2 regions of the Halomonas sp. KM072 genome follow, and region 2 is predicted to be linked to the other one. Evidence: riboswitches for the same ligand, from Rfam matches in the RefSeq annotation. Region 2 holds a riboswitch; the other holds the start of a gene.

Region 1 (14,214 bases), 810 kb from region 2:
ACCCCAATCAGGCGCGTATCGAGACGGCTCACCATATTCTCAGTGCACTGACCGACACCCCGCAATGAAAAACCGCCGCTTTCGAGCGGCGGTTTGTTTGCAAATGACGAGGTCAAGCATCAGGGAAGATTGCGTTTTGCAGCGCTGATAAAGGAGACTAGCCCCTCTCCCTGCTCATCTCACTCATTGCAAAGAGCCAAGCCCATGCGCCTGAACGCCGATTTTAGCCACTTTGCCTGTATGACGCCGGAGCAGTATCACTGGGTCGCGTCGCCCAGTGCAGGCGTGGAACGTATGATGCTGGACCGGATTGGCGAGGAAGTCGCCCGCGCCACCAGCCTGGTACGTTACGCGCCGCACAGCCAGTTCAGCCACCATACCCATGGCGGCGGTGAAGAGATTCTGGTGCTGGAGGGCGTGTTTGCCGACGAACATGGCCGCTACCCTGCGGGCAGCTACCTGCGCAATCCCATTGGCACTGGCCATACGCCCCATATTGGCGAAGAGGGGGCGCTGATTCTGGTGAAACTGCATCAATTCGATGACAACGACCTGCTGCAGCTGGCCATTCCTGCCCACCGCCTGCCCTGGCAGCCCGACCGGCGGCCAGGCATCGGCTACAAGATGCTGCACACCTACGCGCAGGAGCGGGTCAGCCTGGAACGCTGGGAGCATGAGGTGACCATCGATTACCCTGCGCTACCGGGCGGGCTGGAACTGCTGGTACTGGAAGGCTCGCTCTACGAGGCGGGCAACGAATACCCGCAGGGCAGCTGGTGCCGCTTCCCACCTGGGGCCACCCCATCGCTGCGGGCCGGTGAGCACGGCGTCATGATGTACATGAAACGCGGGCACCTGACGGATGCGGTGTGCCAGACTAACGCGCCAGCCCAATGAACGGCAGCAGGGTCAGCAGCGCGATCAGGATCACGGCGACCATCACCAGCGCGATCTGAATCGGCTGCTCCCGTAAACGCCGCCCCCAGGTCGGCGCTTCGTTGCGGGCCAGCGCTTCCTGGTGGGCCTTTCGCACGCTGGCCTGGCGTTCGACCTGGTACTGCGCCAGCAGCGCCTCGGCGTCGTCTCGCTGGGCCGGGTTGCGCAGCCAGATGGCATCGACCCCCAGGCGGAAAAACCCCGCCTGGGTTTCATACACGTCGAAGCCGTGTTCATCCAGCAGTTGGCGCACTTCCATGGCCTCTTCATCGGTCACGTGGCGCAACCGGAACAGCAAATGTGCCATGTTAGCCGCCCAATGCCGCCATGCGATCCGCCTGAATCACTTCGATCCAGTAGCCATCCGCGTCCTTGACGAAAATGACGTCTTTCATCTTGCCCTGGTCGGCACGCTTCACGAAGGTGACATCGTGCTCGTCGAACCAGGCCTGGGCGGCCTCCAGGTCCGGCACGCTGAAGCAGATGTGGCCAAACCCCTGGGGCTCGGCATTGCCGTCGTGGTAGGCAAAGTCCTGCTCGGTTTCGGTGCCCCAGTTGTGGGTCAGTTCCAGCAGGCCCTTCTGGCTGAAAGTCCAGGCGGTGCGAGCGTTCTGGTCCTCCGGCACCTGGTCGTCGGCTTCCACGTTGGCCAGAAAATAGAGCGAGAACTGCATTTCTTCGAAATCCAGCCGCCGCAGCACCTGCATGCCAAATACGCGGGAATAGAACGCCAGCGCGCGCTCCGGGTCCTTGACCCGCAGCATGGTGTGATTCAACCGAAACCCTTGGGTCTGGGGAGCCGCAGGGGCAACACCGGGATGCTGTTCACCTGAAAACGACATGACTTTCTCCTGTTGCTGCGTGATGTATCTGGCAATTGGTGCCCAAGTAGGCACTTTGGTACGTAAATACTTTGACGAAGCCCATACCATGTACAAGGCTTTAGGCTGCTGCTAACGCGAACCCCATCGAATCCGCCGTTACCGCCCCTTGGGTCATGTATGAGGGCGGCGCTGCGATAATTCTAGCCCCTGCCTGAGGAGGCCGCATGTCACGTGATCTCAATGTACTGGGTGAGCCGCTCACCCCCTGCTGTCACTCGCCCAAGACGGGGTTTTATCGTGATGGCTTTTGCCGGGTCGGCACCGACGATGTGGGCATTCATTCGGTATGTGCCATGGTCACCGAGGAGTTCCTGGCGTTTTCCCGCGCGCAGGGCAATGACCTGGTCACCCCGCGCCCCGAGTACGGCTTTCCTGGCCTGCGGCCCGGTGATCGCTGGTGCCTGTGTGCCCACCGTTGGGCAGAAGCCGCAGAGGTCGGTCTGGCCCCGCCGGTGATTCTGTCAGGCACCAATGCACGCACGCTGGACATCATTCCGCTGATCAAACTACAGCAACACGCCCTGGATGCAGTGCACTAGGCCTGCCAGCGCGCGGGGCGCTTCCCCAGGCATTGGTCGTAGTGGATTTTCTATGCAACTCTTCTACACTACTGTCTCTACAGCTGTACATTCAGCGTATCGTTAGCCTGGGAGTGTGTCATGACCGACATTGAAATGACGCTAGATGATCGCCTGACGTTGAAGCAGTTGGCCAACGCGCTACAGAACGGCTTTTCCCCCATCGTGGAGGTCGTCTCGATGGATGGCATCTACAAGGTCCGCTTTCATCATGCCCACGGCGTCTCGGACCTGAGCAATGCACAGGGGCAAGTCAGCACGTTTCTGGGCACCGGAGAAATCCGCGACACCCTCGGGCAACTGGGGCTGACCCACGGCGTATTGACCTGTTCCGACCAGTGTGGCGACGAGATGATCGGCGTCTCGGGCAGCGCCATGACGCCCGATGAAATGCTGACCTACGGCACACGCATCGCGTTTCGCTGATCTTTCCGCACCATTGGCTTTACACATCCCGCCTGGCCGAGGATAGTACGCCTACGACAGGGGCGCCGCGACGCGGCTGAGAAGCACCCTTTGAACCTGAACCGGATAGCACCGGCGTAGGGAGTCGTGGTGCTTCCATTCACCACCTCCCTGCCGGGAGGAAGTCATGACCCTACCCAGCCCACGCGAGACGCTGCTCGCGCTGCGTGACCAGACCCCGCTGGTTCACTGCATCACCAACTACGTTGCCATGAACAGTACCGCCAACCTGCTGCTGGCCGCCGGGGCCTCCCCCGCCATGCTGCATGCCCAGGAAGAAGTGGCGGAATTTACCGCCATCGCGGGAGCGCTCTCGATCAACATCGGTACGCTCTCTACCCCTTGGGCCGAGGCCATGCAGCTGGCCGCCCACTCTGCCCAGGCCCACGCGGTGCCCTGGGTGCTGGACCCGGTTGCCGTGGGTGCCACGCGGCTGCGCCAGCAAACTTGCCTGTCCCTGCTGGCTTACCAGCCCAGTGTGATTCGTGCCAATGCTTCGGAAATCATGGCGCTGAGCGGCCTTGCCCACCAGGGCCGGGGCGTGGATGCCACGGTCAGCACCGACGATGCCACCCAAGCGGCCATCACCCTGGCGCGTCGGTATCATTGTGTCGTCGCCATGACCGGGGCCACCGATATCGTCACCGATGGCCAGTCGCTGTATCGTTTGACCGGCGGCCACCCGCTGATGCCACGGGTAACCACCCTGGGCTGCGGGCTCAGCGCGCTGGTCGCCGGCTTCGTGGCGGCCAACCGTCACGCCCCGCTGGCCGCCACGCTCGGCGCCCTGACCTACTTCAATCTGGCAGGCAGTCGCGCCGGGCAGCAGGCCGAAGGGCCGGGCAGTTTCTATGTGGCGCTGCTGGATACCCTGTACTCGCTCACGGCAGATGACCTGCCTGCACTACCTCACTCGGAGACCCTACATGTCGGTTGATCTTACGCTCTACCTGGTCACGGATGCTCAGCTATGCGCCTCCACGGGCCTGGAACGTACCGTGGAAGCCGCCGTGGCAGGAGGCGTCACGCTGGTCCAGCTACGCGACAAGCAGGCCAGCGACGAGGCCATGATTGCCCAGGCCAAGCGTCTCAAGGAAGTGCTGGCAGGTAGCGGAGTACCGCTGATCATCAATGACCGGCTGAACGTGGCGCACGCCAGCGGTGCCGACGGCTTGCACGTTGGCCAGAGCGATACGGACGTGATGCAGGCCCGCCAGGTGCTGGGCGAGCAGGCGATCATCGGGCTCTCCATCAATACTCTGGAACAGTTGCAGCGTGCCCCCGTGGCGCTGCTGGATTACGTGGGGCTGGGGCCCGTGTTTGCCACCGGGAGCAAGCAGGACCACGCGCAGCCCATCGGTTTTACCGGGCTGGCCCAACTGGCCAGTGCCTGCCCGCTGCCCAGCGTGGCCATCGGCGGCTTGAAAGCCGAGCACGCCGCCCAGGTGAAAGCCGCCGGTGCCCACGGGCTCGCGGTGATCTCGGCCATTTGCGGCCATCCTGACCCACGTCAGGCGGCCCAGGCGTTCTTCAGGTCATGACCCAGTTCGACCAACTGACAGCCTTCGTCAAGGTGGCCGAGTTAGGCAGTTACACGCGGGCGGCGGAGGCCCTGGACCTCTCGCGCACCTTGCTATCGCGCCGGGTCATGGCGCTCGAGGAATCACTGGGCGCGCGGCTGATACAGCGCACCACCCGGCGGCTGCACCTGACGGAAGCAGGCGAGCGCTATCTGGCCCGCGCACAGGCGATCCTGCTGGCTCTGGAGGAGGCTGCCAATGAAGTGGGTAGCGGCCTTCAAAGCGTGAGCGGACGACTGCGCATCAACGGGCCCATGAGCTTTGGCACTCGCTACCTGGCTCCCGAGGTGGCTCGCTTCATGCGGGATCATCCCCACCTGGAGGTGCGCCTGGACCTCAATGACCGCCGTGTAGACCTGCTCGAAGAGGGATACGACCTGGCCATTCGCATTGGCAGCCTGCCGGATTCCAGCCTGGTGGCCAAGCGCCTGGCACGCTGCCAGATGGTGTTCTGCGCCTCTCCTGACTACCTGGCACAGCACGGCACTCCCACCCGCCTGGAGGCGCTGGCCGACCATCGTTGCCTACGCTATCGCAGCGGCCAGAACAGCGGCGACTGGCGCGTGGGGCAGCAGTGGTTGAGTGTCGACGGACCGCTGGAGAGCAATAACGGCGATATGCTGACCCATGCCGCGGAAGCCGGGCTAGGCATCGCCCATCAGCCCAGCTTCCTGGTGACCGAAAGCATCGCCCAGGGCCGCCTGGTGCCGCTATTGCAGGAGATACCTCCCACGTACCTGGACATCCACGCGCTCTATCCTGCCCGGCAGTTTTTGCCTGCCAAAGTGGCACGCCTGATCGACCAGTTGACGGTTGCCTGGGGCGACCCACCCGCCTGGGAGAAGGCGCTGGGATTGTCGCGCCCAGCGCAACAGTGAAGTGCCAAAAGCAGGGATTATCCAGACAGGCAGTCGTCGTAAAGTGGCGTCATCGCATCCAGAGGGGATGCCGACGACCACGAGAGAACACCATGACGACGACACTGACGACTCAAGCATCACACCTGCATGCCACTGCCCTGCTGCGCATCAGCCTGGGCATCATGACCCTGGCCCACGGGCTGTTGAAAGTATTCGTGTTCACCCTGCCTGGAACGGTCGGCTATTTTGAGTCGCTGGGCCTGCCAGGCTTTCTGGCCTACCTGACCATTGCGGCGGAAGTCGGCGGAGGCCTGGCCCTGCTGCTGGGTATCTATACCCGCTGGGTCAGCCTTGCCCTGGTACCGGTTTTGCTGGGAGCCGCCTGGGTACATATCGGTAACGGCTGGCTCTTTTCCAACCCGGGCGGCGGCTGGGAATTCCCGGTATTCTGGGCCATTGCACTGGTCGTGCAAGCCGGCCTTGGCAGCGGCAGCCTGGTCGTTGCACGCCGCTTCGCGTGAGCCACTGGCCTGCTGGCGTGCCTACGCTGGCAGGCTGCACATCGAGGTGCCTTATGTTACCTAGCCTGTTTATCTCTCACGGCTCGCCCATGCTGGCGCTGACCCCCACGCCCGCTCACCAGTTCCTGCGTGAGCTGGGCCAGACGCTTCGCCCCAAGGCCATCGTCGTGGTCTCAGCCCACTGGGAAACGCCGGAGCTGCTCATCAGTCAGAGCGCTCACCCCGAGACCCTCCACGATTTTGGCGGTTTTCCGGCGGCGTTGTTCGCCGTGCAGTACCCGGCACCGGGGGACCCAGCCCTGGCCGCAACGCTGGGCAACACGCTCGGTGCCAGACTCGTGGAGCGCGGCATGGACCACGGCGCTTGGGTGCCACTTTCCCTGATGTACCCCGAGGCCAGGCTACCGGTCGTGTCGCTGTCGCTTCCCAGCCGGTGGAGCAACGCGGCGCTGATGGAGTTGGGCCAGCGGCTTGCCCACCTGCGCAGCGAAGGTATTCTGGTCGTGGGCTCCGGCAGCCTGACCCATAACCTGCATGCGCTACTGCCTCAGGGCAGCCAGGCGCCAGGCTGGGTGGATGCCTTTGCCGATTGGGCACACACCCAACTGGACAAAGACGCGCGGGAGGCGCTGCTGACATGGCAAACGGCTCCCCATGCCCAGCGCAACCATCCCACGCCGGAGCACTTCCAACCGTTACTGGTCGCCATGGGAGCCGGGGGCCAGGGCCAGCGGCTGCACCATAGCGTCGAGCACGGCGTGCTGGCGATGGATGTCTACGCGTTCAACTGACGGCCACGCCCAGATGGCTGGCCTGGGCGGGGGTGTGGGAGGGAGCGGTAGGAAGATCCCGCATCAGCAGGGCAAACTCCCACTGCTCCGGGGCGATGGGCGCGCCAGGTAGCGCTATGCGGACACGATGCCCTGAGCCGGGTGCGGCAGTCTGATACTCACCGCGCCCGCTTTCCATCTGCTTCAGCACGAAACGACGATTGCCGCCGGGCAGCATCAGCTCCATGGCATCGCCCACTTCGAAGCGATTCTTGACCTCGACGTCCAGCAGGCTGCCCGTGGCATCGACACCGATGATGTCGCCCACGAACTGCTGGTGCACGCCAACGGAGTGGCCGCGCTCGTAGTTCTGAAACTCATCGTGCACATGGCGGCGGTAAAAGCCCTCGGTATAGCCTCGGTTGGCCAGGTTTTCCAACTGATCCATCAAGCCCATGTCGAAGGGGCGGCCTGCCACGGCATCGTCAATGGCCTGACGATACACCTGCGCAGTACGCGCCACGTAGTAGTGGGACTTGGTACGTCCTTCGATCTTCAGTGACGCCACACCCAGGCGCGCCAAGCGTGCCACGTGCTGCACGGCGCGCAGGTCCTTGGAGTTGAACAGGTAAGTGCCGTGCTCATCTTCGTAGAGGGGCATCCGCTTGCCCGGCCGGGAGACATCTTCGATCAACGCGGCCCGCTCGGTGTCTGCCGCCACGGTTATCAGCTCGCCGGTGGCATCCTGAGTGGCATCCAGCGTCTTGTATTGCCAGCGGCAGGCGTTGGTGCAGGTGCCCTGGTTCGGGTCACGGCGATTGACGTACCCCGAGAGCAGGCAGCGTCCTGAATATGCGATGCACAGCGCACCGTGAACGAACGTCTCGATCTCGATATCCGGGCATTCGGTGCGGATCTCAGCCACCTCTTCCAACGATAGCTCCCGAGAAAGAATGATGCGCTGAATCCCCTGCCGCTGCCAGAACTTGACCGCGGCCCAGTTCACCACATTGGCCTGCACCGACAGGTGGATGACTTGGTGCGGCCAGCGCTCACGGATCATCATGATCAGCCCGGGGTCGGACATGATCAGAGCGTCCGGCCCAGCCTCGATCACCGGCTCCATATCCCGCAGGTAGGTCGTGAGCTTGCTGTTGTGCGCAGCGATGTTGGAGGCCACGTAGAACTGCTTGCCTCTGGCATGGGCATACTCGATGCCCCGGTGCAGCGTCGCCACCTTGAAGTCGTTATTGCGCACCCGTAGCGAGTAGCGCGGCTGCCCGGCGTAGACCGCATCGGCCCCGTAGGCAAACGCGTAACGCATGTTGTGAAACGTGCCCGCAGGCGAGAGAAGTTCGGGAGCTTGCATAACCGTCACCGTTGTTTGAACGGGCGGCATTATAGCCAGCGCACCTCGCCGGTTGCGGCCCGTCGGCCGGTTTGCTGACCTGGGTCAATTCCCGGTGCATGTCAGGCCGTGGGGCGACGTTTCAGGGTGGTGCGACGGTCGTGATAGGCAATGGCCAGACCGCTGCACATGATCAGCGCGCTGCCTACCCAGACCCAGACGTCCGGCAGTTCTCCCCAGAACCACCACCCCAGCAGCACGGCCCACAGCATGGCGGTGTAATCGAAGGGCGCCGCAATGGCGGCGGGCGCATGGCGAAAGGCCAGGGTGATGAACGCCGTGGCCCCCACCCCCAGCACCCCGGAGGCGGCAAAGCCCAGCCAGTGCCAGGGATGGGGCGTTTGCCATACCCAGGGCAGGCTGAGGCCCGTCAGTACCAGCGGCACGGCCGTCATGTAGAACACCATGGCCCACAGGTGCTCGTTGGCGCCATAGCGCCGCGCCGTGACCATCATCAGGGCATAAAATACCGCTGCGGCCAGCATAATCATGGCGCCTAGTTGAAACGCACCTCCGCCCGGGCGAACTACAATCAGCACGCCCACAAAGCCTACCAGTGATGCTACAAGCACTGGCGGATCAATACGCTCACCTAAAAGCGGCACGGATAGCAGCGTGACAAATAGCGGTGCGACAAACGCAATGGCGGTGGCTTCTGCCAGCGGTAACAGGGTTAGCCCCCACACAAAGCACACCATGGTGGCGGTGTAGATCAACCCACGCAGCAGGTGAACGCCTGGCCGCTTGGTGCGCAGCTTGCGTAGCCCGCCGCCAAAATAAGCCAACAGAGCAATGAGCGGTAACGATACTAGCGTGCGGAAAAAAATAATTTGTATCGGGGAGTGCACCGCCCCTAACCACTTTGATACTGCGTCCCCTAGTGCTAAAAACAGCACGCCTAAGCACATGCAAAGTATGCCTTTTAAGGATGGCGTCATAAACATGCTCCTTGTGTTGCTATTGTTATGGTCCTACTCGGATATCATCGACATACAATAAAAAGCCCCGCCAACGTACATTAGCGGGGCGGTGAACCACTGCGGTGGTTAAAGGCTTGCGTTGACCACCATACAATCCATGCCCTGCGCCTGAAGCGTTTGGCAAGCTTGCCGCGCCTGGGATTCGTTCAGTGAGACGACACGGGCGCGAAATACTGTCGTGGGCCCCTGAAGCGGATCGATGGCAACGCGGCCTCCCACGCTCGTTGGCAGCCGCTGCGCGGCTTGGCGAGCCAATTGCTCAGCTTGGGCCGCCTGGCTAAAGGCACCTACTTGAATGCCCCAGCCAGCAGAGGCCATTTGCGCAGTGGGAGGTGCCGTCGCCAGCACGCGCTCCCGCTCAATAAAGGCTTGCAGTGGATCTTGCGAGGCAGCTTCTGGTGCCTCCTCACGTGCGGCCTCCGCTTGGAGAAGCTGGGCCTCAACGGTTTGTGCCGGCGTACTGTTAGACATGGGCCGTGTGGGTGATAGCGACGTGGCGGAGATATTAGCCATCATCGGTTGTGAGCGAGGCTGAGTAAGCGGTTGGGCTGGTCCCGCAAACCCCATAAACTCACTTGAGAAACTGGTATCAGCAAGCCATGAGCGTTGATCTCTTAGCGACGCACGCATAAAGCTGCGGTCTAGCAGATCTGCCATATGGGTATCACGGGAAGAGGAACTGAATCCACCCATCACTACGGCTACCATACGGCGGCCATCATGGACAGCAGTGGTGGCCACGTTAAAGCCTGAGGCGCGAATGAAACCAGTTTTTAAGCCATCGGCCCCTGGGTAGTCACGCACCAATCGGTTGTGGCTGGTATGGCGAGTACCGCGGTAGGTGAACTCCTGCAAACCGAAATAGTGGTAATACTGGGGAAAGTCCTGCATCACCCGCACCGAGAGCGTCAACATATCTCGCGCGGTGGTGATTTGCAGATCATCCGGTAAGCCCGAAGCGTTGCGGAAGGTAGTGGCATTCATGCCCAACTCACGCGCCTTCGCCGTCATCAGGTTCGCAAAGCGTTGCTCGCTGCCTCCTAGTGCCTCTGCCACCACGACCGCCACATCGTTGGCAGAACGCACGGCTAGCGCACGAATCGCCGTATCCACAGGAATGGAGCTACCGGCCGACAGCCATAGTTTGGTCGCCGGCATGGCAGCCGCCTGAGCAGAAACGGGCAACGGCTGATCGAGGCTTAGCCTTCCCTCCTCCAGCGCTTCGAATGTTAGGTAGAGCGTCATCATTTTCGTGAGCGACGCAGGATAGCGTGGCTCGTCAGCATTTTCAGCGTATAGCACTTCGCCGTTTTCGAGATCCACAACGATGCCTGCATAACGAGGATTCGCCTGGGCGTTGGCGCTACCCATCAGCGTCATCATCAGCATGACCAGTAGCCAGTGCGCCGCCCAAACCCCTGTGCTCACTCCCCGTATTGTTGCCATACCGACCTCTTACTGATTGATCACACTGCCCGACACTTGGCCATTCATACGGCTGCTGCATTAGCCTAGCATGCCTTATCGTTAAATAGATCTTCCCATAGAGCATTCATCTCGATAAAGCAGCGGAAAAAGCGCAGATATATCGGCATAGGGGCGGTCAGCATGGCTGACCGATCCCCTGCCACACCACCCGGCATGCGGGTCCGCACCGGGCGGTTCGAGAAGTTGAGGTTATGAGAGACGGGGCACGCCCAACCGATCAAAGTAGGCCACCGTTAATACATGATGGACTCCCGACAGACTGTTGTGCCACCAACGACGACTCAACGCCGCCACCGATTGTGCTACCCTCGGCGTCGCGCCAAGACGCAGCAGCTCACGATAAATCGTCTTACCCCGACGCCATTGCTTTAGGTGCAAAGCTCTTAAACGTCTTCGTATCCACCCGTCCAGCGACCTCCAGATACGAGGTGTTTGCGACAGCTTAAAGTAGCCTTGCCAGCCTAAAAGGTAGCGTCGTAGATAGGCGACGACCTGTGCGATACTGCGCCCGCCATTTCGGCGTGTCAGTTGCCTAATCCGCTGTTTAAATGTCCCCAACGCTTTGGCTGATATACCACGTCGGACATCTCCACCCTTGGCTTCCCACAGGGCGTAGCCCAGGAACTTGCGGCCAAACACGCTGGTGACCGCACTCTTGGACTCATTGATCGTCAAGCGCAGCTTACTGTAACAGCGTCGTAGCAAAGCCATGACTCGCTCCCCTGCTTTCTGGCTACGCACGTAAACGTTGCAGTCGTCGGCATAGCGAGCAAAGTGGTGGCCGCGATGTTCCAGTGTGCGATCCACCTCATCCAGCAGGATATTGGCCAGTAGCGGCGATAATGGGCCACCCTGCGGCGTCCCCTCATGCCGATGAATGACCACCCCTCCTTCCATTATTCCCGCATTCAAATACGCACGAACCAGATGGATAACACGATTATCCTGGATGCGTTTCCTCAGGCGGTCTATCAGGATGTCATGATTGACTCGGTCAAAGAATCGTGACAAGTCAACATCAACAACGGTGTGGTAACCCTGTTGGGCGAAGCGCTGAGCAGCTTGTACGGCATCATGGGCACGGCGGCCCGGACGGAAGCCGTAGCTGTGCTCGCTAAAAGTAGGATCGATCAGCGGTTGTAGAACTTGCAGCAGTGCCTGTTGGATAAGACGGTCAGTCACGGTGGGTATCCCCAGTTCTCGTTCGCTTCCATCTGGCTTCGGAATAGCCACTCGGCGGACAGGCTGAGGATAATATCGACTTGCAAGAAGCTGCTGTCGAATATCGGGCCAGGCCCACCTTAGGTGCTCGGCGGTCTGAGCAATGTCCAGACCATCGATGCCTGCTGCTCCCTTGTTGGCACGCACGCGCTTCCATGCACGTAGCATGTTCTCTCTTGCGAAGGCCCGCTCAAGCAGACCTTGCCCTGCGTCCTCCGACACTTGTCGCGGGAGGCCAGTTTCATCGCTGGAGCAGGACGACAAGGCTTCACCTTGGCATGCCTTCTCCCGCCCCGCAGTCGCGGGCATCTGATGCATTACTGATCTCATCGACAAGACGTTTGACGCTCCTTCTCGTTCAGCCCTTTGCTCCAAAAAAGACGAGGAGCTACTACGGCCTCTGCTGACTTCTCGCTCCGTGTGGTCACGTTGCCCTTTCAGGCATAAGGCGAGATCTCCCCGGGTAAGGACACACTCCTTCACCGCACAACCGCCGGATATACGCTACGTCGCCTTGGCCACAAGAGCTTCGCGGCTTCTTGCCCGCTCGCCCTGCTCGGCAGCGCCTCCTATCCGGTTCTTGTTCATCGGCTCGCGGTTTACGCTCCACGCTTCCTTCCCACGGTTGGTCACCCTTCCGCAGTTGCGCTTCGCTTCGTTCGCTGTGGCCAGCTTACGGGAGGACTTGCACCTCCAGGAGTGCGCCCGTGCCGGGCGCACAAAAAAACCGACCCCAAAGGGTCGGTTTTCATTGTGCCTACCAGAAGGAGCAGCGCTTATTCAGCGACGGCTTCTTCTTCAGCCACCGGGCGGTCTACGAGCTCAACGTACGCCATGGGCGCGTTGTCGCCGGTGCGGTAACCGCACTTGAGAATACGGATGTAACCACCCGGACGCTCAGCGTAGCGCGGACCCAGCTCGTTGAACAGTTTGCCGACGGCTTCTTTGGAGCGCGTACGAGCAAAGGCCAAACGGCGGTTTGCAACGCTATCCTGCTTAGCCAGGGTGATCAGCGGCTCGATAACGCGACGCAGTTCCTTGGCCTTGGGCAGGGTTGTCTTGATGACTTCATGTTCGACCAGCGAGACAGACATGTTCTTGAACATGGCCTGACGGTGCGAGCTGGTACGATTCAGATGACGACCACTCTTACGATGACGCATGGTTGTAATTCCTTACCAAACTGGGACTCAAGTCGACGCTTACGCGGAGGCCTTGTCGTCCTTCAGGCTAGCGGGTGGCCAATTTTCCAGCCGCATGCCGAGGGACAAGCCGCGCGCTGCCAATACATCCTTGATTTCATTCAAGGACTTCTTACCGAGGTTCGGGGTCTTCAGCAGCTCCACTTCCGTGCGCTGAATCAGATCACCGATGTAGTAGATATTCTCGGCTTTGAGGCAGTTAGCGCTGCGTACGGTCAACTCGAGATCGTCTACGGGGCGCAATAGGATCGGATCGACGTGATCCTCTTCCTCTTCGACTTCCTGCTCTTTGTCAGCTTCCAGGTCGACGAAGGCGGCCAGCTGCTCTTGCAGAATGGTCGCACTGCGACGGATAGCCTCTTCCGGATCCAGGGTGCCGTCGGTTTCCAGGTCGATAATCAGCTTATCGAGGTCGGTACGCTGCTCGACACGAGCGGCTTCGACCGAGTAGGAAACACGGCGAACAGGGCTGAAGGTGGCATCCAGCTGCAGGCGGCCAATCGCACGGGTCTCTTCATCAGAGCCACGAGCGTCAGCCGGTTCGTAACCACGACCCAGCGCGACCTTAAGCTGAATTTTCAGCTCGGCACCTTCATTGACGTGTGCAATGACGTGGTCCGGGTTGACGATTTCGACGCTATGATCAAGCGCAATGTCGCCAGCGGTGACGACGGCTGGGCCCTGCTTGTTCAGCGAGAGCACCGCCTCATCGCGGCTGTGCATCTTGATCGCAACATCTTTCAAGTTCAGGAGGATTTCGATGACATCTTCCTGCACCCCTTCGAGCGCACTGTATTCGTGCTCTACACCGGCGATTTCAGCCTCTACCACGGCAGCGCCGGGCATGGATGAAAGCAGAATGCGACGAAGTGCATTCCCCAGGGTGTGACCAAAGCCGCGCTCGAACGGTTCGAGAACGATTTTGGCATGATGTGCGCTGATCTCTTCGACCTTGATGTCGCGGGGGCGAAGAAACTCTGTCACTGAACGCTGCATATGAACACCTTTCAGGCTGCCAAACGGATACTGAGTACTCTAAAGCACAATACTCAAGAGCATCTGGGCGGTTAGCTTTGCTATCCCGCCCAGGCCTCAAGAAGCAGAAGCAACAAACAGACTGCTTACTTGGAGTACAGCTCGACGATCAGGTTTTCGTTGATGTCGGCAGTCAGGTCACCGCGTTCAGGCAGAGCCTTGAAAGTGCCTTCCATCTTCTTGGCGTCGATTTCGATCCAGGTGATATCGCCACGGTTGGCAGCAATGCTCAACGCGCTTTGGATACGAGCCTGGTTCTTCGCCTTTTCACGAACAGCTACCACGT
Region 2 (14,214 bases):
CGCGACTATAAGCGTTACTTTGGCGAGCCACCGCTACAGCATCGCCGACAGGAGCAGGCCATGCGCGCCTGACACGCGCCCTGTCGGCGACACAAGCGCACTTACTTGGCAAAAATCTGGCTCTTGTCCTTGAACGCCTTGAACTCCAGCGCATTGCCGCAGGGGTCGAGCAGGAACATGGTGGCCTGTTCGCCCACTTCTCCCTTGAAGCGAATATAGGGTTCGATCACGAAATCGGTATCGCGGGCTTTCAGGCGCTCGGCCAGCGTTTCCCACTCATCCCACTCCAGGATGACACCAAAATGCGGTACCGGCACATTATGGCCATCCACCGGGTTGGTATGGGCGCTTTCCTGCCCAGGCGTCTTGGGATGCCCGTGAATCACCAGCTGGTGGCCAAAGAAGTTGAAATCCACCCAATGGTCACTGGAACGCCCCTCTTCCAGACCAAAAACATCATTGTAGAAAGCGCGTGCCAGCGGCACATCGTAAACGGGGATTGCCAGGTGGAAAGGGGAAAGGCTCATGAGAAGCTCCTGTTATCGGGTATGCCGCGATGTGCTGCGTTTAGGGTTGGTTCAGCCATCCTAAAAGCCGCCATGCAAAAATAAAATCAATTGTTTTTTGATAAACTCACAAAAAATATTGATGAGTTACCGATCATGATTCGTGAGCTTAAAACGCTTGTCGCCGTGGCCCAGCACGGCACTTTTGCCGCTGCCGGGCAGCAGACCGGGCTGACCCAGGCGGCCGTCAGCGCCCAGATGAAGCGCCTGGAAGCGGAGCTGGGGGTCACACTGTTCGAGCGCAGCGGTCGCCATGCCGTCCTCACCCCGCGAGGGCAGGAAACCCTGCAGCAGGCCCGCACCCTGCTGGCGCTGTACCGAACGCTGGGGGCAGCAGGCACCGACCAGGCCCCCGGCACGCTCATCACGCTAGGCGCCATTGCCTCGTATCAACGTACGCTGCTACCGGACGTGCTGGCACATTTTCACCGCCACTTTCCCCACTGCCGCAGCCGGGTGGTGCCTGGGCTGTCACTGGGGCTGATGAGCCAAGTGGATGCAGGAGAGCTCGACATGGCCGTGATCATTCGGCCGCCCTTCTCGCTGCATAGCGACCTGCGCTGGCAGCCGCTGGCCCATGAACCCTTTCGCCTGTTGGTACCGCAGGGCTGGTCAGGGAGCGATTGGCGAGCATTGCTGGAGCGTCATCCGTTCGTGCGTTACGACCGGACGTCCTTTGGGGGGCGGCAGGTCGAGCGCTTCTTGCGCGATCAGCACTGCCAGGTGCGCGATGTGTGTGAAGTCGATGAGCTGGATGCCATCGTTCGGCTGGTGGCCAACGGCGTGGGCGTCGCGCTGGTACCAGAGCCTCGCGCCCTTGACCATTGGCCCAGCGGCATCAGGGCAGTCAGCCTCGGTGAGCACACCTTTCACCGGGATATCGGGGTGGTATATCGAGGCGATCAACCTGGCCACGAGGCAGCCCGTGCCCTGATCGCTCTGCTGGTGGAATACGCCGCATAGCAATGAACGAAACGCACAACGCCAGCCCGAAGGCTGGCGTTGTATCGACCAACGACAGGCGTTGTACTTACGCCTGCGTTACCTCTTCTTCCTGCTCGCTGTCCTGAGCTTCCGCCTCGTCAGCGGGCTCGGCGTCCTGCTCTGCCTCGTCAGCGGTCTCTTCGACGTCACTTGCCTCGACGGCATCACCCGCCTGCAGGTTCATGGGCTCGTCAAGCTGCAGGGTTTGTGCCGTATAGGCACGCACGTCACGCAGCAGCTCCGGATTTTCCGCCAGTTTCTGGCCGTAGGACGGCACGATAGCGGTCAGGGTAGACTGCCACTCCTCGCTAGCTACCTGTTCGGGGAACACACGACCCAGCAGGTTCAGCATGATCGACGGAGCGGTGGAAGCGCCAGGCGAGGCACCCAGCAGCGCCGACATGCTGCCATCGGCAGAGCTGATGATTTCGGTACCAAACTGCAGCACACCGCCCTGCTCTTCATCGTCACGGATGATCTGCACGCGTTGACCCGCTGTCCACAGCGACCAGTCATCGGGGTTGGCTTCCGGGTAGAAGTCCTGCAGGGCTTCGAAGCGATCTTCTTCCGACATCATCACCTGGCTGACCAGATAACGCACGAGATCAAAGTTATCGACCCCGACCTGCATCATCGGCCAAGTGTTGTTCAGCGTCATGGAGCCGAACAGGTCGGTCCAGGAGCCCTCTTTCAGGAACTTGCTGGAGAATGTGGCAAACGGGCCAAAGAACAGCGCGGGTTCACCGTCCAGATAGCGGATGTCCAGGTGAGGCACCGACATGGGCGGTGAGCCTTCACCGGCCTTGCCATACACTTTCACCAGGTGCTGAGACACAACGTCCGGGTTGGTGGTGTAGAGGAACTGGCCGCCCACCGGGAAGCCGCCGTAGCCCTCTGCTTCAGGAATGCCGGTTTCCTGCAGCAGCGGCAGCGCCGCACCGCCCGCACCGATGAAGACGAAACGCGCATCGACGGTGAACTCATCACCGCTGGCCAAATCGGCGATACGAACCTGCCAGGTATCGTCGTCATTGCGCTCGAAGCCGCGCACTTCGCTGTTCAGACCCAGCGTGAAGTTGTCGCTCTGGGCCAGAGATTCGATCATCTGGCGCGTTTGCGCACCGTAGTTCACCTCGGTGCCCATCTGCATGCGCGTTGCTGCCACCGGGGTGCCGTCGTTCTCACGACCGGCCATGACCAGCGGCATCCACTCGGCCAGTTCCTGCCAATCCTCGGAGTACTCCATTCCGGCGTAGAGCGGGTTCTGTACCATGGTGGCGTGACGCTCGCGCAGGAACGCCACGTCGTCTTCGCCCCATACCAGGCTCAAATGCGGAGAGGTGCTGATGAACGAGCCGGGCTCGCCGAGCATGCCACGGTCCACCTGGTGCGCCCAGAACTGGCGAGACACCTCGAACTGCTCGGTCACGTTGACCGCACGGTCGATGGCCACACTGCCGTCCGACTGCTCAGGGGTGTAGTTCATTTCGCAGAAAGCCGAGTGTCCGGTACCGGCGTTGTTCCAGCCGTTGGAGCTTTCAGCGGCGACTTCATCCAATCGCTCGTAGAGGTGTATGCTCCACTCCGGCTCCAGCTCCTGGAGATAGGTGCCCAGCGTAGCGCTCATGATGCCGCCGCCAATCAGCAGGACATCGACCGGTTCATCGGCCGAAACGGGCATTGCTGCTAGCGCCAGCAGCGGCGAGCAGAGTAAAAGACTTAAACGTTTTTGCATGTCATGTCCCTGACGATACAGAAATGACGTGCCGGAGCAGTGAGCGCCCAGCGTCGAGGGGGGGTGTGATTGTCGACGAAAGTCTAACAAAAAACCGTGGGCGCGGAAACATAAAAGAACGCTTAAATGAGAATGAAAGGAATTACCGAATGAAACCCGAAGACCTCGAAAAGCTGGTCTCACGCAAAATGCCCTTCGGCAAATACGAAGGATGGATCATCGCCGACCTGCCTGGGCCCTATCTCAACTGGTTTGCGCGAGAAGGCTTCCCTTCCGGGGAGATTGGCCAGCTGCTGCACTTGATGCACGAAATCGACCATAACGGCCTGAGTGGCCTGCTCGACCCGCTGCGCAAGGCGTGAGTCAACGGAGATTCATGGCCCCCTCGCGCTCGGCCAGGTAGTGCTCCGCGTGGGTCGCGGGGTCCTGCGGAAAGCGCCCCAGCGCCACGGCCTTTTCGAAAAACCCGCTGGCCGGACGATCTTCGCCACGCCGACTGATGACCAGCGCCGCGACCAGGGGCCGCCCTGCCGCCACGTCCTCTTCCATGAGCCATTCAAGCGCATTGGCCACTTGCGCAATGGTGCCCGGCGGGGTGAGCCCCAGGGCAGCCGCCACTTGCTGGTAGGTCATGGGCAGGGCCTGCCGAGGCGCTTGCTCGAGCAGCGCGCGCACTCGGCAGGCGAGCAAAGCCGTTGCCTGCATGGCGGTCACCTCCGATGGAGAGTGTCTGGATGAGTGCATGTCAGCGTCCCTCATGGCGGCATCCTGGATCAGGCGGGAAAAGTAGCCACGCTACCACATCGCTGGCTATGCTGGGCAGACACGTCATGTTTCCAAGGGGAAAGGGATGGCCAGAGCATTTACAAGAACATTCAGCCGTACACGCAACAAAAGCCGCTGGCCCAGCGCGCTGGTCTGGCTGAGCCTGGTGGCGCTGTTGGCGGCCGTGGCCATGCGAGGCCGCCCCAAATGCCGTCGACTACCCCGGTGATGCCACGGCAAGGCAGCAGCAAGCCGCCTACCCTCGAATTCAGCCGCTGCAAGTAGCGGGCGATGCCGTTACTGTACTAGCGGCGGTTATCAGTGTAGGCAAGTGCAGCAAAGTTCAACCGATTGAGAGGCAAACAGCGAACGCCGGGGCGTTCGCTGTCGGGGGAAAGGTGGATGGAGAAGCGCTTATTTCAAGCGAGCGGGCTGTGATTGAGCATGTCGTCGAGACTGGGACGGTGACTGAGACAATGACTGAGAGGGCAGCGCCGCAGGCTGACGCCCGGCATCGTGGCTTACCTGAAAGCGGCTGACCAGGGAGTGCATGTCCCCCGCGCGCTCATCCAGCGTGTGGCTTGCCGTAGTGGCCTCCTGAACCAGCCGTGCGTTCTGGTGAGTCACCTGATCCAGCTGCGAAATCGCCTGATTGATCTGATCGATGCCGGCTGACTGCTCTTTGGTGGCATCGGCGATCTCGGTCACATAACGGGTGACCTCGGTGAGACTGTCGATGATCTCTTGCAGGTGCTGGCTGGAGGCCGTCACCAGCTGCTCACCTTCACTGACTTTTTGCACGCTATCGTCGACCAGATGGCGAATCTGGGCGGCCTCTTCAGCACTGCGCCCTGCCAGCTTGCGAACTTCCTGGGCGACCACCGCAAACCCTCGCCCTTGCTCTCCCGCGCGGGCCGCCTCGACCGACGCATTCAGGGCCAGCAGGTTGGTCTGGAAGGCGATATCGTCGATGGCCTTGATGATCGAGGTGATCTTCTCGCTGGCCTGGCGGATGTCGCTCATGGCTGCAGTGGTACGCTGGGCCACATCCCCCGCCGAGCGCGCCCGGCCATCGACGTTGGTACTGGCATCCTTGGCCTGGTCGGCGTAGTCCGCCGTCTGTTTGACCGTGGCGGTAATCTGTTCGAGGCTGGACGCGGTTTCCGCCAACGAGGACGCCTGCTGGTCGGTACGCTGGGACAGGTTCTCGTTGCCAACAGCAATCTGGCGGCTGCTGGAAGCAATGGCTTCGGCGCTTTCGCGGATCTGTGCCACCATGGCTTCGAAGGTGTCCATCATCTCATTGAAGGCCTGGGCGGTTTGCCCAGCTTCATCATTATGGGCCAGGGCCAGACGCATGGAGAGATCGGCATTTTCACCCGCAGCACCGCTGATGCTTTCCATTTGGCGGCGCATGGCGACCAGCGGACCCAGTACCCGCACCATCGTGCGCCAACCAAAAATGGCCAGCACGCCGATGACGCCCAGCGTGACCAGTACCAGCAGCGTGCGCCCGGCGTTGGCCAGCGTTTCCGCTTCACTGCTGGCACTGGCGGCACGCTCGACCGTGTAGGCTTCGATATCGCTCAGTACGCCCTGCATCTCATCGGACGCTTGTGCCACGCTGGCCAGCGCCACCTGTACCTGCTCGCCTTGGGCCAGCTGCTGCTGGCGCAGGTCATAAACGGAGCCGGTATCTTCCACCATCAGGGCATGCAGGTCGGCAATCACCGAGTCCAGTTCGGCGATCAGCGCGCGCTGTTCGACGGTCGTGCTGGGTGCTTCTCCCATGGCAGCCAGCGACTGGCGTGCCAGGGTTACCTGTTGGGCAATCTCATTGGTACGCAGGTTGACCAGCGCATCCACGCTCTCCACCTGCATCATCTGGCGCGCAAGGTCGGATAGCGTCGCCACGGCCATGCGGGCATTGCCGCTCAGCCGTCCAATGTCCACCCGAGGAGCGAACATGGTGTCCAACAGTTGGGTCGGTAGCGAGGTCGTGCCCTCCTCACGCCAGGCTTCCATCAGCTCACGCTGACGGCGCTCTTCACGCACCTGCGCCAGCGCCGTGCGACCGGCGATGTCTTCGGCACTGTGCATGACCGTGGTGATGGCAGCCTGCATCTGTTGCAGCTGGGAGACCATTTGTGCCGAGAGATTCAAGGCTTCACGGCGTACTTCTTCCAGTGTTTCATCACCCGCCAGCAAGCTCTGGTAGTGAGTGTCCAGTGCACTGAGCTGGTTCGATAGCGCCGATTGGCTGCTGCGCTCCAATCCGTCTCGCGCACGTGCAAAGCGTTCGTTCAACGCGCTGCGCGAGGTCACGCCGTCAAGGGCCGCCTCGCTGTCGGCCGCCAGCAGGTCGGCATGACGCTGACCAAACGCGCCCATGGTCAGTACCATGCTGCGGCTGGCATCCTGCAAAGGAAGTACATCGCTGGTGATGAGGTGCTGAACGTTGATCAGCCGCTGATTCGTCATCCAGCCGGTGCCCGCCAGTACCATCGCGCCCAGAACGGCGGCAGCGAATAGGCTAATGAGCATGGCTCGTATGCTTATCGTCTTTTTCATCAGGGGTATTCGCTGTGTCAGTGGTTATGCTATTTGAATTATGGTGCAACGCTTGCCCAATCGACCGGCTCGAACTGTCCGTTGCGAATGACCGTGGCCCACACGGCATCGCTGGCCTGATGGTCTCCTTCCCCCAGGGTCAGCGGCTCACCTACGCCAATATCGATGGTGCCCAATCCCAGCAAGCCTTCCACGATGGCTTGCCGATTCGGATTTTCTCCGGCGGCTTTCACCCCTTCCACGAACAGCTTGGCAGCCAGATACCCCTCCAGGGAGATGAAATCCGGCTCGCTGCCGGGCACATGCGCCGCCAACGCCTGGCGGTACTCTTCTACCGCTGGCAGGTCAGCATCCAGTGGCGGCACGACCTGAGTCACGATCACCCCTTCGGCCAGTGGCCCCAGCGCCTCCAGCAGGGCTTGGCTACCCACGAAAGAGACGTTCAGAAACACGGTCTCCGGCAGGTCCTGACGCGCTTCGCGGATAAAATCGGCAGCGGGGCCAAAGGTGCCGACAATGATCACCGCACGAGGCACGACAGGTGCCTGAAGAATGGTTGCCAGCCCTTGGTGAACATTGCGGGTACCGCGTGTAAAACGGCCGTGGGCCAGCTGTGAGGTGTCGGTAAAGCCCTCTTCGTGCAAGGCGCGCAGCGCGCCATTGTAACCTGCATCACCAAAGCTGTCGTTCTGCGTGAAAAAGGCAATCTCTTCGGGCTGGATTCCTGCTTCCAATAGCCCCGCCACCATGGCGGCCGTTTCCTGCACATAGCTTGCCCGGTAGTTGATCACATAGCGGTCGGGGGGTGAACGGCGCAAAATGCCAGCGCCAGTAAAGGCGCCGTACAGCAGCGTGTTGTGCTGGTTATGAATGGGAATGGTCACGGCGGCAGTGGGCGTGCCGACGTTACCGATGGCCGCCAGCAGGGAGCTGTCACCGACCAGCTGCCGCGTATGCGCGGCGGCGGGCAGCGGCGAGTATTGATCGTCGAAGGCTTGCAGTACCAGCGACTGCCCGTTGACGCCACCTTCGGCATTTACTTTGGCAAAATAAGCCTCGATACCCTGCTGCATACCCGTGCCCAGGGGAGCCGCTGCACCGCTCAACGGTGCCACGATACCCACCTTGAGCTCCGCCAGAGAAAGCGGGGAAGTGAGTAAGCCCGCTACCAGAAGCCACGTTCTCATTTTGTGCATTGCTTTATCCTCAGGTTGCTTTGGACAAATATCGGCACAAACCGCCACGACTTTAATCGCCCAAGAGGGCGTTTTCGGCCTCTAGCCAGGTCGGTGCAGGGCAAAGCGGTCGCTGACTCTGACATAGTCGCTACCTGCCAGGCGCCCCACCGGCTTGAGCGTGTCCAGATGCACGTGGCGGCCATCCCAGACGGACTCATCGGTGTGGATCGATACCACTTTCACCAGGATCAGGCTGCCTGCCAGCGGCTGATCTCCGAAGCGGATCACCTGTACTCGCTGGCAGCCAAAGGCGATGGGCGCCGCCGCAATACGCGGCACGCTCACACCAGGCATGGCAGCCTTTTCCAGCCCTGCCAGGACAAACTCGTCTTCCTGGGGCGGCAGGCTGGCACTGGTGGTATTGAGCGCCTCGATCAAGCCTTCGGTGCCCACATGCACCACGCACTCGCCGACGTCTTCCAGATTGCGCAGCGTATCCTTGGGCTGGGCTCTGCCATCCAGCAGCGGTGCAAAAGCCAGAATGGGAGGGTCGATACTGGCCACGTTGAAAAACGAAAACGGCGCCAGATTGGCATTGCCCTGGCCATCCTGGGTGGCCACCCAGGCAATGGGTCTGGGGCAAATACTGCCCGACAGCAGGCGATAGAGCGTTCCGGCGCTTAGCGGCGAGGTTTCCAGCAGAGTATCCATGAAGACTCCTTATCAGGCCATAGGAACCAGGTAATCATTGTTGTAGAGACCGAGTGTTACTAGGCCGTCGAGCCGTCCTGCTGTCAAGTGTGCTAGCCTTGTCAACTCATGGGTTACCAGAGAATTGAATGCTCACTATTTCCAATAGCGTCACGCTGGCCGATTGGGAAATCGATATCAGCCAGATTCGTGCCCAGGGGGCGGGCGGCCAGAACGTCAATAAAGTCGCCTCTGCCGTGCATCTGCGCTTCGACATTGCGCGCTCGACGCTGCCCCCTACCTACAAGGAGCGGCTGATGGCGCTGTCCGACCAGCGGATCAGCAAAGAGGGCGTGGTCATCATCAAGGCGCAGAGCTTTCGCACGCTGGAGCTGAACAAGGAAGACGCCTTGAACCGCTTGCAGGCGTTGATTCAAAGCGTGGCCCGTACGCCGAAGACACGCCGCCCTACCAAGCCCACCAAAGGCTCCCAGCGGCGGCGGGTGGACCACAAGACCCGCAAAGGCAAGATCAAGTCACTGCGTGGTAAAGTGCCGCTGGGTTGACGCCCTCCGTGAACCTCCCCCATTTCGAACCGGATACCACGCCCCCATGCCCAACCAGCCTCGCCCTGTGTCACCCTGCCGCCATATTTGCCAAATCAACCCCGAGACGGCGCTGTGCAGCGGCTGCGGGCGCACTCTGGATGAGATTGCCTGCTGGGGCAGCATGACCGACGCAGAGAAAGCGCCCGTCTGGACGCGTATCGAACAGGCCGGTTACCTGGACCTCGGCGATGACGTTACTCCTTGATCAGCGCAGGCTGGGCGTGCCGATCACTCAAGATATTTTCCACCACCTGATAGGCACCTTCCTGGTGGGTGCCTGTACAGGGGCATTGCTGTTTGGCCTCTCTGCCTCGGCTTTTTTCCCCACGCTGTTTGCGCTATGCAACCACACCATGGTGATGTTCAACTGATGCGATGAAATCGAGATGTAGCCATCCACCAGATCACCACAGAGGATGACGCACCTTGTGGGCATCCTGAATCGCCATGGGATGGCAGGAAAATCCCTCGAGCACCTCGCGCTCGCTGGCTTCACTTTCGCCCTGCATATCGACCCAGATATGCGCGCCCTCCTGGCGTTTCCAGACATCGATCAGCGAGAGGTCGCCTTCGCGCACTTCTCCCTCTGGTGTGGTCATCAGACATCGAATCATGTGCTTTCCTTGAATTAACTGGCGTCGGTTGAAGGCAGCGCAGGGCTTGCCAAGCGCGTTTGCGCCTTGCCGGCTCGCTTGGCTTCGTACATCGCCACATCGGCTCGCTTCAACAACTCTTGCGGGGTTTCTTCTGCCCCGGGGACATACTCTGCAATACCGATACTGGTGCTGACCTTGAGCACGGTATCGCCTATGGATAGAGGGACTTCAATGAGCTGGATCAACTTCTGCGCCAGCGGTGCGATGGCATCGTGCTCTATATTCTCCAGCACCAGAACGAACTCGTCCCCTGCCCAACGGGCCACGAAGTCCGTTTCACGCACGGCGGTTTTGAGGCGATTGGCGATGTCTCGCAATAGCTCATCGCCCGCGCCATGGCCTCAGGCAAGCGTTCGTCGAGGGCTCGGCGGTTGGGCAACTCGGTCAAGGCATCCTGCCTGGCCTCCTGGTCACGCAGGCGTGCCAGCTGCTGCCGATCGGTGATGTCGTGAATGAACAGGCTGCGCCGCCAGCGCCCATTGAGCTCGTAGCGTTTGTGGCGTATTTCTACCGGCAAACGTCCTCCGTCTCGACGCCGTGCTTCCCACTCGATGGGTGAAGCATCGTCTTCCCGAGGCACGCCAGCAGGAAACATCAGGTCGGTGACGGGACGAGTCAACGCCTCCTTGCGCGACCAGCCGAACATGGTATGCGCTGCGTGGTTCCAGTCCAGAACACGGCCACGATCGTCGATGCTCAGGTAGGCGTCGTAGGCCGACTCGATGACCAGATTGAGCTCGCGGGTACGCCGCTCTATCTGCTGTTCCAGGCTGTTATGCAGCGCGGTGAGGTCACGTTTGAAACTGGCATTACGCTTCTCTTCCTGTATCAAACGCTCGCGCAAATGAATTTCACCGGACACCACATCGGCCAGGTCTTGTAGCGCGGTGAATTCCTGGGGGCTCAGTTCGCGAGGGCGCGAATCCATGGCACACAGGGAGCCCAATACCAGACCTTGGGTGGTTTTCAGAGGGATTCCGGCATAAAAGCGTATGCCGTCGGGTTTGATGACATAAGGGTTGCTGGCGAAGCGCGGATCCTGAAGCGCATCGTTGACGACCAGCGGCGCTTCCGCCAGCACGGTATAGGCACAGAACGCCACGTCGCGCGGCGTTTCCGAAAGTTCCAGCCCAACCTGAGACTTGAACCACTGGCGGTCGGTATCCACCAGCGTGACGGTAGATTGAGGGACCCCCAGCAGGACCGTCACCAACCGAGTGACTCGATCGAATACCGGTTCATTGGGGGTGTCCAGCAACGCCAGCTCTTGCAAGGCGGCAATACGCAGCGCTTCATTCGATGGCAACAGGTGGCTCATGGTCGTTACACCTAATGTCGTTAACACCCCCTGAACATCATAACGTGAAACTTGTGAGCCTGCCTAACGCCTTGATTTTTTTGTCACCGCTTACCCACAGGGGTGCTACAGGCCACGATGACGCTGACCAGACTAGAGAGCAGCAGCGCTCCCAGGAAGGGCCCGAGGGTGGGAATACTGCCAGGAAACGTGGCAGCCATGATGCCCGCCATCAAGGAGCCTTGACCCAGCCAGCCCGGCAATACCGCCCCCACCAGGCCCGCTACACCACCACTGATGGCCGCCAGTGGCGTCATGCGCTGCCACAGGCCCAGCAGCACTGGCACCACGATGGCCGCACACAGCAAATCGGCAATCAGGAACAGTCTCAGCACCGACAGCCCCTGCAAGGCGATGAGAATCACCGGCACCATCAGCAGTACCGTGATCCAGCGTGCCTTGTTCAAGGCATGTGGCTGCTCTCCCGTTGCCCACAGCGACGCAATGCCGTTTTGCAGCGTATCCACGCTGGAGGTCACCAGCGTCACGGCCAGCACCAGTGCCGGTAGCGTGATCCATACAGGAGCCTCTGCCAACAGGGCAAAAAAGGGCATCGGCGGCTCGCCGAGGTTCACACCGCTCAGCGCTGCCATCATGCCGACTCCACCGATGACCATGACCACGACCACCGTCATGCCGCCTCCCAGCCATGCCCCACGGCCAAGACTGGCGCTATCCTGAGCCGCCCACAGCCGCTGCCAATAGCCCTGATGGAACAGGTTGGCTGCGGTCACGGCAATGACCAGTGTCAATGCCACGCTCAGCGAAGTTCCCATGGGCAAGGCCGGCAACGCCGCGTCACTGGGCATGGCAGGCAAGCGCCATAACGTCACGCCCGCCACGGCACATAGCAAGATCAACAGTAGCCAAGCCTGCCAGCGGTCGGTGGCCAAACTGGCTCGCAGTCCACCCAGAACAGTATAGACGAGGGTCGTCAGCGCTACGCCAATGATGACCCAGGCAGGTGGAACATCTGACAGTAGCGCGGTAATGGCACCGATGGCCGTCAGTTCAGCCGCCAGGAAACACCCCATGTACGCCACGGAGGCCAGCGTGACACAGTGGCGAACCCCTTTCCCGTAACACACCTCGGCGAACTCGGCGATACTGCGCCCGCCTGGCAGCGCCCGACGTATTCTGGGCCCGTAGAGCCCCAGCACCAGAAAGGGCAGCGCCGACCCCAAGGCATAGCCCAACAGAGCCACCGGCCCCACGAACGCGCCGATTTCAGGAGGCGCGAAGAGAATCCAGGCCCCCATCCCCGACGCCAGAAAAGAGAGCCCCAGGGTGGTTGCCGTCTGTGAGTTGCGCGCCGTGACATAGTCATCCAGCGAGCCTCCCCCAAAACGTGCCCGAAGGCCTAAAAAAGCAAAGCAGCACAGCGCTGCGCCCAGCACAGCAGACGTCAGGTACGGCATGTCGCGCTTCCTCCGCCGGTATTAACCGGATCAGGTTCCAGGGTCTGCGTGACGCGCATTCTCAGCCCGTAGTGGGCTCCCCTGGCGACAGTGAATGAAGGCGGTATCTTCACTGAAAGGGGAACCCTGGTAAAGCGTTACAATGCGTCCTGAACCATGGCCTAGGCTGGTTTCGGCACGCGCCCCATGAGATAGAACTCTGGATTAGGAGGGGTTCCCGCCAGGGTGACCAAACGATTCGACATGCCAAAAAAGGCGGCGATGGCACCGATGTCCCAGCAGTCTTCCAGGGTAAAGTCCACTTCCGCCAACCGGGTTTGCCACTGCGGCGTCAACTCCCCCAGCTCGATGGCGCTGTGCAGCGCAAAATCGAGCATGCGCAGGTGCCGCTCGCTCAGCCCCGCTGTGTGGTGGTTGATGGCCACGTTGTCGGCCAGCAGAGGGTCTTTGCTGTAGATGCGTACCAGCGCGCCATGCGCCACGACGCAGTATAGGCAGCGATTGCGAGCGCTGGTGGCGACCACGATCATTTCCTTTTCTGCCTTGGTCAAGGTGTCGGATTCCCGCTCCATCAATGCATCGTGGTAGGCAAAGAAAGCGCGAAATTCCGCTGGGCGATGCGCCAGCATGAGAAACACATTGGGCACGAACCCGGCTTTTTCCTGCACCGCCAACATGGCCTTGCGAATGTCGTCAGGCAGGTCGTCCAGGCTCTCGGGGATATTAAATCGGCTTAATGACGCAGACATGTTTACCTCTTTCTTGTTATGTTGATGACCGTCATCTTCAATACGTCTTTATGGTTAACAAAATGCTAACTCTTTAGGCTTTCATTACACCTTGAGGCTCGCCATACTCTTGCTGAGCATATCTCACAAGAGCCGTTAGCGTTGAGCCAAGCGGCGTCTGGAACAGGGAAACCACCATGTCTTATTCTGAAGCAAGAGAGCACACGCCAGGGCGTTTGCATGCATTGTTCGCGGACCCCTACCGTGCGTTCGAAAACGATACGGATGAGCGCCAGTTGCATATCCGCATCATGCTTCATACTTTGCTGGCTCGCCCTATCGCTCATGGTCAAATCACGTTACGGGTGATTCACGGTTGGGAGAACGGCGGCTTCGAGCCAGAAGACCTGCAACATGCTGATTTCCACCTGAACAGTTTGGCAGATTTCCATGCCGCGGCTGCGCGTTTTGCGGCGGCCAATCGACAGAATGCACCGCTACCTGCCGATGGCAGCGCCATCCTGGCAGCGCCGCTGGCCGACGCCATCGCAGGTGCCGAAGCCGAAGGCCTGACCCTGAACGAGGATATCCGCGAAACGCCTGCTCGCTGGCCAGCGTTCGAAGGGGGGCTGGCGCTTTACACGCTGTTCAAGATGTATCATCGCCTGGTCTATGGCGAAGACGATACTTACCGCTGCTCTCAGTGCGAAACGCCCCACGGCCTGCGCGAAATCCATGAGTTCCATCTCGAAGAGGGCGAATTTGCCCTGCTGGCCCCGCTGAACGATGAGCCAGATGCTCCCTACCTTCTGGTGCTGCATGAAAGCCAACTTGAGCCTATCGAGCAGCTCCTGCGCGACAGCCTGCCGCTGTTCGAGCCCGTTTGAATAACAGAAGTCTTCTTCCATCGGGAAGAAGACTTCTGACGTGTCACCCACTCTTCAAGCGGATTTCTACA

Evidence for each region. Region 2 has a riboswitch for thiamine pyrophosphate ahead of RVM26_RS02345 (SLC5/6 family protein). Riboswitches for the same ligand answer to the same signal wherever they lie in the genome.
Region 1: linked by a shared signal. The riboswitch ahead of thiM (hydroxyethylthiazole kinase) and the one ahead of RVM26_RS02345 (SLC5/6 family protein) in region 2 are both predicted to bind thiamine pyrophosphate.

Annotation. Positions count from the first base shown of each region.
Region 1 covers NZ_CP136132.1:3,565,922-3,580,135, reverse strand. Annotated here, with positions in the region: gene ampC (serine hydrolase family protein) at 1-68, shown strand, start outside; gene RVM26_RS17090 (cupin domain-containing protein) at 205-897, shown strand; gene RVM26_RS17085 (DUF6164 family protein) at 878-1,243, opposite strand; gene gloA (lactoylglutathione lyase) at 1,245-1,778, opposite strand; gene RVM26_RS17075 (DUF2237 family protein) at 1,985-2,359, shown strand; gene RVM26_RS17070 (hypothetical protein) at 2,480-2,824, shown strand; TPP riboswitch at 2,873-2,964, shown strand; gene thiM (hydroxyethylthiazole kinase) at 2,991-3,800, shown strand; gene thiE (thiamine phosphate synthase) at 3,790-4,404, shown strand; gene RVM26_RS17055 (LysR family transcriptional regulator) at 4,401-5,321, shown strand; gene RVM26_RS17050 (DoxX family protein) at 5,414-5,824, shown strand; gene RVM26_RS17045 (DODA-type extradiol aromatic ring-opening family dioxygenase) at 5,878-6,615, shown strand; gene trhP (peptidase U32 family protein) at 6,608-7,963, opposite strand; gene RVM26_RS17035 (DMT family transporter) at 8,065-8,940, opposite strand; gene RVM26_RS17030 (serine hydrolase) at 9,049-10,428, opposite strand; gene ltrA (group II intron reverse transcriptase/maturase) at 10,660-11,859, opposite strand; gene rplQ (50S ribosomal protein L17) at 12,468-12,854, opposite strand; gene RVM26_RS17015 (DNA-directed RNA polymerase subunit alpha) at 12,894-13,889, opposite strand; gene rpsD (30S ribosomal protein S4) at 14,015-14,214, opposite strand, start outside.
Region 2 covers NZ_CP136132.1:497,613-511,826, reverse strand. Annotated here, with positions in the region: gene RVM26_RS02425 (AraC family transcriptional regulator) at 1-72, shown strand, start outside; gene RVM26_RS02420 (VOC family protein) at 102-527, opposite strand; gene RVM26_RS02415 (LysR family transcriptional regulator) at 663-1,529, shown strand; gene mqo (malate:quinone oxidoreductase) at 1,597-3,285, opposite strand; gene RVM26_RS02405 (DUF3820 family protein) at 3,435-3,647, shown strand; gene RVM26_RS02400 (hypothetical protein) at 3,649-4,029, opposite strand; gene RVM26_RS02395 (hypothetical protein) at 4,136-4,279, shown strand; gene RVM26_RS02390 (methyl-accepting chemotaxis protein) at 4,465-6,594, opposite strand; gene RVM26_RS02385 (ABC transporter substrate-binding protein) at 6,660-7,808, opposite strand; gene RVM26_RS02380 (flavin reductase family protein) at 7,899-8,510, opposite strand; gene arfB (alternative ribosome rescue aminoacyl-tRNA hydrolase ArfB) at 8,639-9,055, shown strand; gene RVM26_RS02370 (DUF1289 domain-containing protein) at 9,102-9,302, shown strand; gene RVM26_RS02365 (hypothetical protein) at 9,286-9,468, shown strand; gene RVM26_RS02360 (hypothetical protein) at 9,502-9,711, opposite strand; gene RVM26_RS02355 (GGDEF domain-containing protein) at 9,726-10,037, opposite strand; gene RVM26_RS02350 (GAF domain-containing protein) at 9,971-11,071, opposite strand; gene RVM26_RS02345 (SLC5/6 family protein) at 11,155-12,528, opposite strand; TPP riboswitch at 12,518-12,621, opposite strand; gene RVM26_RS02340 (carboxymuconolactone decarboxylase family protein) at 12,690-13,277, opposite strand; gene RVM26_RS02335 (hypothetical protein) at 13,454-14,143, shown strand; gene RVM26_RS02330 (CoA-acylating methylmalonate-semialdehyde dehydrogenase) at 14,210-14,214, opposite strand, start outside.